Regions from separate parts of the Sphingobium sp. LB126 genome, predicted to be linked through region 3. Evidence: riboswitches for the same ligand, from Rfam matches in the RefSeq annotation. Region 3 holds a riboswitch; each other region holds the start of a gene.
The links. A riboswitch is a leader RNA that binds a small molecule or an ion and turns the genes downstream of it on or off. The one in region 3 is predicted to bind cobalamin.

Region 1 (3,271 bases), on a different contig from region 3:
ACTGATCATGACCGGCCGCAACAAGTCCGTGGGGTTCAGCGTCACCAGGCTTGCCACCAGTCCGCCGACCGTCGCCAGCGTCACCACGACATAGAAGGAGACCAATTGATCCTGCCCCATGCCGACCACGGCCAACAGCCCGCTGGCGCCGTAATTCTGCTCCGACAGCAGGACGCGCATGCTGGCCGCGATGATGGCGAAGCGGATGATCGCTCCGCTGCCCAGCCAGCGGGTGTTGAGCAACGGATTGGCGCGGTTGTGTTCGACCATCAGCGCCGCGCCCACGAGCAGCAGCGACCCCGCCAGACCATAGCCCAGCCAGGGCGTCGTCCACCATTGAATGCGCCCCTGCACCAGCACCGCGCAAAGCAGCGCCATGCCCGGCGCGAACAGGGCGAAGGTCAGGAAATCGAGTGGTTCGAACGCCTCGATCCGCTCGCTCGGCGGCAGGCGCAGCAGCCACACGCCCGCCAGGCACAGCAGCGTCAGCCCCAGTTCGAACAGGAACAGATTCTGCACGTCGCCATGGATCAGCAGGGCAGGGGATATCACCCGCGCCAGCGGTAGCGCGATCTGCGACATGCCCACGCCCAGCACCATCCCGCCCAACCGCTGGGCCGCCGGCATCGACTGCATGATGTAGAACAGGCAGAGCGTCGACAACCCGCTCGCCACGATCCCGCTCGCCCCGCGCACGATCAGTTCGAACCCGTAACTATGTACGAAGATCTGCGACAGGTTGAGCGCCAGGAATCCGGCCAGCACCATGCGGGCGAAGCGCTGTATGCCGAATTGCTGGCGGAATTTGATGAGCAGCAGGCTCATGCAGATATTGGTCATCGAATAGGCGGCGGTCAGCCAGCCGCCCTCGACGGTGGTGAGGCCCAGCGCGCCCTGTATCTGGGGCAGGTTAGCGGTCAGCAACCCGTTGATGAAGCCGCCCGTCAGCCCCAGCAGCGTACCGATCAGGAAATAACCGATGCGCCGACGGGTGGGGTGATCGGGCGTCGCAGGCGATCCCGGCATCATCGGCCGTTCATGCGGCGCGAACTGATAGTCCGGTGTTGCTCCCGCTGCGCTCAAGCCGCCTCCTCAAGCTGTGCACGAAGCCAGCCGCCAGGCGATTGTTTCCACTTCTTGTCCGGACTGTCTAGTCCCCGCCGTCTTCGGCCCGTTCCATCATCTCCATGAAGTCGCGCGCCGCGTCACGGTCCGCAGGGTCCTCGAACGCATCCTCCAGATCGGGCGCCGCGCCCAGCAGGAACATCAGCGACCACAGCGCGAAGCGCCGCGCCTTGTCCGTTTCCAGCCCGAAATCGACGCGCATATGCTCCAGCCCTGCCGCCAGCGCATCGGGGGTGAGCGCGTCCAGGTCGCGGATGCCGAAATAGCGGTGGAGTTGATCGTCGAAATGCATGGGCCGCCTCTATCCCATCTTCCCATCGCCGCAAAGCTTACCTATGAACGCCCTCGATCGCGCCGGTGTCCCGAAAGGGGCTTAATAGGGAATGGGGTGTAAATCCCCGGCTGTCCCTGCAACTGTAAGCGGTGAGCGAGAGACATATCGATCCTTTCCGGGTGGAAAGGATCAGCCACTGGGCCGGACGCTAAATCCTGCGAGGCCTGGGAAGGCCATGTTTCAAGCGATGACCCGCGAGCCAGGAGACCTGCCGGCGTCTGGTCGCTCTTGCCCTGGTCCAGGGGATGGCCGCGGCACGGTATCTTTCCGTCTGAGCGACGAACGAGCGGTGGAGGCTGCTTCGGTTCGCGTGAGCGGCGCTGATGGCGTCGGCCCGTTCGCGCGCGCCGGTCGTCCTGGACGGCAGGCCTCCCCCGGGCAGTCGCTGACGCCGGAGGATAGTGTTTTGAAAATTGGATTGATGGCCCTGTTGATGGCCGCGGGCGTCACCCAGCCGGTGCTGGCCCAGATGCCCGCTGCCGGGGAAGCGGCGGAAACGAATATCGTCGTCTTCGGCCGGGGCGAGGAAAAGATCGGCGTCGCCCATGCCGCGAGCGAGGGGAGCGTCGGCGGCGCCGACCTGCTCGTGCGTCCGCTGCTGCGCGTCGCCGAACTGCTCGAGGCGGTGCCCGGCCTGGTCGCTGCCCAACATTCGGGCAGCGGCAAGGCCAATCAATATTTCCTGCGCGGCTTCAACCTCGATCATGGATCGGACTTCACGACTTATATCGACGGTGTGCAGATGAATTTCCGCTCGCACGGTCACGGCCAGGGCTATCTCGACCTCAACGGCTTGATCCCGGAGATCGTCGCGCGCGAGGATTTCCGTAAAGGCCCCTATCGCGCCGATGGCGGCGATTTCGCGCTGGCAGGCGCGGCCGCCATGACCACCATCGACGGCTTTGCACGGCCGTGGATCGCCACGGAAGCCGGCTCCTACGGCTCACGCCGTCTGGCGGCGGGCGGCACGATCGAGGGCGTCGGCCCCGGCGCCCTGACGCTGGTGGCGCAGGCCAAGCGCTATGACGGTCCGTGGGAAGAGGCGGAGCATCTGCGCCACTATAGCGGCTTTGCCAAATATCGCCTGCCGCTTGGCGCGGGCGAACTGGACGCGACCCTTCACGCCTATCGCGGCACCTGGCGCCCGACCGAGCAGATTCCCGAACGGATCATCGGCTCTTGGGTCTGCAAGGATATATTCTGCTCGCCCGATGCCTCGGCGCGGGGCGAAACCACGCGGATCGTCGGCAATATCGCCGTCACCCAGCCGGACTGGCGCGCCAATGCCTATGTCCAGTTCTACGACTGGTCGATGTTCAGCAATCCCACCTATGCCGATTCCGATGGCACGAGCGCGCAGATCCGCCAATATGACCGCCGCTGGATCACTGGCTTCACGGCAGCGAAGAACTGGACCGTCGCCCCGACGTTCACTCTCAGCATCGGCACCGAAAACCGCCTCGACCATATCGGCAATGTCGGCGTCGACCGCAGCGCCGACCGGCAATTCCTCTTCTCGCTCGGCCGCTATCATGTCGAGGAACTGTCGGTCGCCCTCTATGGTGAGGCGAACTGGCAACCCTTGCCCGGCCTTCGCCTGATCGGCGGGCTGCGCGGCGATTATTATCATTACAGCGTCCGCGCCGGCGATGCGTCCGCGCAGGCGCTGGGCACGGGCAGCGGCCATGACGGCATCCTTTCGCCCAAGGCGTCAGTCGCCTACCGGGTCACGCCGCATCTGGAATTCTACGCCAATTGGGGCCGGGGCTTCCATTCCAACGACGTGCGCGGCGCGGTCAATGTGGAAACGCC
Region 2 (3,271 bases), on a different contig from region 3:
GGGACGGAAATGCTGCACCATCCGATCCTGCGCGCGATCCCGCGCATCCGCGTGCCGCAGGCGTGGACGGTGTGCGGCGGCCCCGCCTATGTCGAGGCCGTCCGCTCCATCGTGGCGCAGATCGACGGCGTCACGCATAAAGGCGTGGCACAGATCGACGGCTCCGCGCACAAAGGCGTGGCGCAGGTGAACGCTGCGCCACGCCGTTAGGTGTCCGTCAGAAGCGGACACGCACGCCGCCATAGGCCGAGCGGCCATAAGTGCCATAGCCATAGACCGTGGCATATTTCGCATCGGTGAGATTGTCGATGCGGCCGTAGATTTCCAGATTCTCCAGGATCGGGAAGGACGCCCGGACATTGGCCAGGGCATAGCCGTCCAGCCGGACCAGGTTGGTCGCGTCGTTGAAGCTGTCGCCCACCATCGTCACGGTCGCGCCGGTCGTGAGGCCGAAGGGCCAGACATAATCCGCCGAGACGCTGACCGCATTGGCCGCGCGGCGCGGCAGCCGGGCGCCGGTGTCGCGGTCGCGCGCATCGACATAGCTGTAGGCGGCCGTGACGGTCAGCGCGTCGACCGGCTTCAGGGTCAGCATCGCCTCCACCCCCTTGGCGCGGGTGCGGTCGATATTGTTGTACCCGCCATAGAGGCCGATCGAATAGTCGTAATTGATCTGGTCCTTCGTGACGCGGCGGAAAGCCGTGACGGAAAGGATCGCCCGGTCGCCGCCCAGCCGCTGGTCGAAGCCGATATCATAGCTTTTCGACCGTTCCGGGCGCAGGCCGGCATTGCCGACATCGGTGCCGTAAAGCTGGTAGAGCGAGGGCGCCTTGAACCCTTCGCCATAGCTGGCGCGGAAATTGGTCGCGCCGTTGTTGGGCGTGTAGTTCGCATTGGCGCCGAAGGTCGTCGCGCCGCCGAACTGGCTGTGATCGTCATGCCGCACGCCGCCGGTGACGGCGAGCCCAGTAAAGGGCTTCACGACCGCGAGCGCATAGACGCTGTCGATATCGGCCTTGTGGCTTTCGGTCGAACCGAAGCCGGAGAAGTCATAATCCGGCCGCTCATGTTCATAGCCGAAGATCAGCCTGGCCTGATCGACCGGCTGATAGACGCCTTCATATTCGAAGCGCAGATTGGTGCCCGAATAGCCGTAAGGCCCGAACGCGGACGTATAGTCGCGATCCATGCGGAACCAGGTGACGGCCGCGCGATTGGTGAGCCTGCCGTCGAACAGGGCGAGGTTGAGGCCGGCATAGCCGACATATTGATCCGATTTCGCGGTGTCGGCGGTGCTGTCGATCACGCCATTGTCGGTGTCCAGATCGGTATGGATATAATAGCCGCGCAGGTCGAGGCTGAGCGTGTCGGTGAAGGCCAGCTTCAGCTTGGCGTTGGCGGCGATATTCTCGTATCCGTCCTTTTCCGTGCCGTTGGCGGCGGCGGAAATGCCGTCGGTGTTGAAATAGGCGACGCCCACGCCGCCCGAGGCGATGCCGCTGCTGCCCGAAATATCGGCCTTGGCGTTCAATGTATCGCGATAGCCGTAATCGACCGAGGCGTTGCCCGCGAAACCGGCGGCGGGCGTGCCGGTCATGACGTTGACGACGCCGCCGATCGCCTGGCTGCCGTAGACGATCGAGTTGGAGCCGCGCAATATCTCGATCCGCTGGATATTGCCGGTCAGCAGACCGCCGAAATCATACATGTCGCCGATACCGCTGGTGTCGTTGACCTTGACCCCGTCGATCAGCACCAGCGTCTGCGTCGTTTCCGCGCCGCGTAGCGACACGCCGGTCACGCCGCCCAGGCTGCCGCTGCGGTTGAAGCGGACGCCCGGCGTGGTGGCGAGCAGATCGACGACGCTGACGCTCTGGCGGGTGCGGATGGTGTCGGCGTCGATGACGGTGACGGCCTGGCCGACTTCGTCGCGGGGCTGTTCGATGCCGAGCGCGGTGACGATGATCGCGTCATTATCCGCGTCGTCAGCCGCGAAGGCGGGCGTGGCCGCGAGCAGCGCGGCGAGAGAGATGGTGGCTTTCAACATTATGATGTTTCCCTGAGCGTCGCTGCGACTTCATGGCTCAGGGCATCCGCTCGCGCGGTCGGGACAGGGGACAGCCGACGCCAGTGTCCGCCCCCGCACCGATGCGGCCCTGCGCCGCTTCGTCGCTCAGACGGAAAACACCGTGCCTTGGCCAACCCCTGGACCAGGGCAAGAGCGACCATGCGCCGGCAGGTCTCCTGGCTCGCGGGTCAATGCGGCGATGCACGCCTTCCCGGACTTGGCGTCCAGTGGCCGGTCTTGCGACCGAAGTGCATCGCGCTCACCGCTTACAGTTGCAGGGACAGCCGCGGAATTGGACGGTTGCCCGTCCGCACCGCATTCCCGTTTTCAGCCCTTTCGGGCACCGGCGCGATCTTCTTTGCGGTCGAGGCTTTGCCCCGTCCGCGCCGCGCGCCATAAGGGAAAGCAGGGCTTCTGCCAAGCGGGTTGAGGAGGGACGGGATGCGATTGCTGGGCGCGGTGCTGGCCGGAGGGCGCTCCAGCCGCTTCGGTAGCGACAAGGCGCAGGCGATGCTGGCCGGGCGGACCTTGCTGGACCATGCGGCGGCGTCCATCGCTCCCCATGTGGAAAGCGTCGTGATCTGCGGGCGCGAGGGCGGGCTGGCGGATCGCCCGGCGCCGGATATGGGGCCGCTGGGCGGGCTGAACGCGGCGCTGCATCATGCGGCGGCGCGGGGCTATGGCGCGGTGCTGACGACCGGGTGCGACGTTCCGGTCTATCCCGAAGGGTTGGCGGAAGCGTTGATCGGGGATGGCGCGGCGGTCCTGAAAGGGCAGCAATTAGCGGGGTTCTGGCCCGTTTCATTGGCGGCAGAACTGGACGCGCATCTGGCCGAGGAGAATAACCGCTCCATTTATGGCTGGCTGGAGCGGATCGGCGCGCGGATCGTCGAGCGGCCGGAGTTCGTGCTGCCCAATATCAACCGGCCCGAGGATCTGGAGAGGTTGATCCTCAAGCCTTGACGGCGACGCCCGCCGCGATGTCCGCCGGAACATGGGTGGATGCCACCGCCTCGCCGATCAGCAGCAGGGTCGGGTGTTCGTCGCTGATCGTTTGCACCAGGAAGGCCAGCGCGGAGAGCTTGCCGCGGATCAGCCGTTCATGAGGCAGCGAGACATTGACCGCCACCATCACCGGCGTTTCGGGATCGCGCCCGGCGGCGATCAGCGAGCGGCTGATTTCTCCGGCGGCGGCGCGGCCCA
Region 3 (3,271 bases):
CAGGGTCTGTTTCCGTACAGCAATTTGCTGGAGGACGGCTATGAACGGACTTCGCCGGTCCGGACCTATGCGCCCAATGGCTATGACCTCTACGACATGATCGGCAATGTCTGGGAATGGACGACCGACTGGTATGCCCAGCCCAGGCCAGAGCGCAAGGCGAAGGGCAGTTGCTGCGTTCCCGCCAATCCGCGCGGGGGTACGAAGCGCGAAAGCCTGGACCCCGCCAATCCCCATGTGCCCATGCCGCGAAAAGTGCTCAAGGGCGGTTCCCATCTCTGCGCGCCAAGCTATTGCCAGCGCTACCGCCCCGCCGCCCGCCATCCGCAGGCGGTGGACAGTTCGACCAGCCATATCGGGTTCCGCTGCATCATTCGCGAACCGGGTCGCTGACTTTCAACAACAGGAATATTGCATGCTCAACATCCCCTGGGACCAGCCCGCCACCATGATCGACCTTGACGGCAAGGCGCCGATCATCGGCACGATCCGCGATTGCGCCCAGCATTTCGCCATCTTCAAGCCCCATGCCAAGGAGCAGGCGCGTGTCCTGCTGACCCAACCCGTCCACCGCGAAGGCCGCAAGACCCGGACCTGGGTGCTGGAACCCTGGGAGATCGAAAAACTGGTCGACCGGCTGAAGGCGGAGATGCATTGAACGAGTCAATATCACGCGCCTTCGAAGGCCGTATCCCAATCTGGAGCATCGTGCGCGCAATCCGGTTTTGCGCATGATGCGATAACAAGGAAGCAGAGCGCACGGCTGCGTCCGTTTTGACGCGGCGCGCTCCCCGCCGGTCCGCCCCGCGCCTTCTCCAGCGCGCCGCCGGTCCGCATCCCTTGCATTTCCACCGTCAGCGTCACCCGCCGCGCATCCGGCAAGTCGACCCGATGCCGGCACCCCCTTCCCATCCTGCGCATCAGCCTTTATGCAGTCGGGCGAAGGTTGGCTTCGGCCGGCTTTCACTGATCGCGCCGGTGTCCTCGCGAGGGGACTTAATAGGGAATGCGGTGATGAATCCGCGGCTGTCCCTGCAACTGTAAGCGGCGAGCGAGACGCATATCGATTCTCTGAAATGCCAGAGGATCAGCCACTGGGCCGGACGCTAAATCCTGCGAGGCCTGGGAAGGCCATGTGTCAAGCTATGACCCGCGAGCCAGGAAACCTGCCTGCGTCTGGTCGCTCTTGCCTTGGTCCAGGGGATGGCCGCGGCACGGTACTCCGTCTGAGCGACGCTTCACGCAGCGGGAGCTGCTGTCCGCATGCCGGGTGCAAGCGCGTCCGCCCGGCATGAAGGCAGCTTCCGTCCGGTTTCGCCGACGCCTACGGGGATCGATCCCGATGACATTCTTTTCCAATGCGCTGGTCCCGCCGCGCCTCCCACGCGGTCGCGCGACGAGCATGTTCGCCGCCCTGATCGCCGCGAATCTGGCCGCCTGGCTTTGGGCCTTCATCGTCTTCGCCGGCAACACGGTCATGCTGGGCACCGCGCTTCTCGCCTGGAGCCTCGGCCTGCGCCATGCCGTCGATGCCGATCATATCGCCGCCATCGACAATGTGACCCGCAAGCTGATGCAGGACGGCCAGCGCCCGCTGACGGTCGGCTTCTGGTTCGCCATCGGCCATAGCGGCATCGTCCTGATCGCCGCCGTCGCGATCGCCATTGCCGCCAATGCGCTGACCCGCGTCGAGGCCGTGGGCGCGATCGGCGGCACCATCGCGACGATCGTGTCCGCCACCTTCCTCTTCACCATCGCGGCGATGAACCTGATCATCCTGAGATCGGTTCTGAAGACCTTCAACCATGTCCGTAGCGGCGGCGCCCATATCTATGAAGACATGGATATTCTCCTCGGCAATCGCGGCTTCCTCGCCCGCATCTTCCGTCCGCTTTTCCGGCTGGTGAGGCAAAGCTGGCACATGGCCCCGCTCGGCTTTCTCTTCGGCCTCGGCTTCGACACGGCCACCGAAGTCGCCATTCTCGGCCTGTCCGCAGGACAGGCGGCGAGCGGCCTTTCCATCTCCACCGTCCTCATCTTCCCGCTGCTCTTCGCGGCGGGCATGGCGCTGATCGACACGGCGGACGGGGCGCTGATGATGGGCGCCTATCAATGGGCGTTCGTGAAGCCGATCCGCAAACTCTATTACAACATCACCATCACCCTGGTCTCGGCACTGGTCGCCCTCCTCATCGGCGGAATCGAGGCAACCGCACTGCTGGGCGACAAGCTCGGCCTCACCGGCGGCATCTGGACCCTTGCCGCCGACCTTGGCGAACATTTCAACAGCCTCGGCTTCATCATCATCGGCCTGTTCGCCGCCTGCTGGCTGGCAAGCTGGATCATCTACCGCTGGAAAGGCTTCGACGAGATCGAAGTCACCCTCGAACCCCAAGGAAATCCCGCATGAACAAGGTTCCCGCTACCGTCATCACCGGTTTCCTCGGCGCCGGAAAGACGACGCTGATCCGTCACCTGATCGAACATGCGGGCGGCCGCCGCCTCGCCCTCATCATCAACGAATTCGGGGACGTCGGCGTCGACGGCGCACTGGTACAGGGCTGCGGCGACGAAGCCTGCCCGGACGAGGACATCATCGAACTGGCGAACGGCTGCATCTGCTGCACCGTTGCGGACGATTTCCTGCCGACCATGCAGCGCCTGCTCGACCGCCCGACGCCGCCCGACCACATCATCATCGAAACCTCCGGCTTGGCGCTGCCCAAGCCGCTGGTGAAGGCGTTCCAATGGCCCGACATCCGGACCCGCGCCACGGTCGACGGCGTGATCGCCCTGATCGACGCCGAAGCGCTGGCGGCGGGCCGTTTCGCCCATGACGAAGCCGCCCTGACGGCCGCCCGCGCCGCAGATCCGACGCTCGACCATGACAGCCCGATCGAGGAACTGTTCGAGGACCAGCTCGCCTGCGCCGACCTCGTCCTGCTCAACAAGACCGATCTGGTGGACGCCGATACTCTCGCCACGCTGGAACGCGATTTAGGCCCGCAAACCCGTCGCGGCGTCGGCATCATCCGTACGGCGAAGGGCGCGATCGACCCCGCCATATTGCTCGGCCTCGACTTAGGCGTTGAGGAGCAGATCGACGCCCGCCCCTCCCATCACGACAATGAGGAGGATCACGACCATGACGATTTCGAAAGCTTCATCGTCGACCTGGGCGAACTCGGCAATCCGGAGCCTGTGCTGGCGACGCTCGCAAAGGTCATCGCCGCGCACGACCTGTTGCGGGTGAAAGGCTTCCTCGCGATCG

Region 1: it holds a riboswitch for cobalamin, as region 3 does, so the genes downstream of both, CAF53_RS09300 (TonB-dependent receptor) here and CAF53_RS18435 (HoxN/HupN/NixA family nickel/cobalt transporter) in region 3, are expected to answer to the same signal.
Region 2: it holds a riboswitch for cobalamin, as region 3 does, so the genes downstream of both, CAF53_RS05990 (TonB-dependent receptor) here and CAF53_RS18435 (HoxN/HupN/NixA family nickel/cobalt transporter) in region 3, are expected to answer to the same signal.

What each region holds. Positions count from the first base shown of each region.
Region 1 is NZ_NETV01000001.1:1,907,750-1,911,020, forward strand. Features, by position in the region: gene CAF53_RS09290 (MFS transporter) at 1-1,083, opposite strand, end outside; gene CAF53_RS09295 (hypothetical protein) at 1,151-1,417, opposite strand; cobalamin riboswitch at 1,464-1,690, shown strand; gene CAF53_RS09300 (TonB-dependent receptor) at 1,929-3,271, shown strand, end outside.
Region 2 is NZ_NETV01000001.1:1,224,256-1,227,526, forward strand. Features, by position in the region: gene CAF53_RS05985 (ABC transporter substrate-binding protein) at 1-210, shown strand, start outside; gene CAF53_RS05990 (TonB-dependent receptor) at 218-2,047, opposite strand; cobalamin riboswitch at 2,217-2,431, opposite strand; gene CAF53_RS05995 (molybdenum cofactor guanylyltransferase) at 2,510-3,031, shown strand; gene cobA (uroporphyrinogen-III C-methyltransferase) at 3,021-3,271, opposite strand, start outside.
Region 3 is NZ_NETV01000002.1:485,781-489,051, reverse strand. Features, by position in the region: gene CAF53_RS18450 (formylglycine-generating enzyme family protein) at 1-393, shown strand, start outside; gene CAF53_RS18445 (hypothetical protein) at 416-658, shown strand; cobalamin riboswitch at 960-1,189, shown strand; gene CAF53_RS18435 (HoxN/HupN/NixA family nickel/cobalt transporter) at 1,343-2,410, shown strand; gene cobW (cobalamin biosynthesis protein CobW) at 2,407-3,271, shown strand, end outside.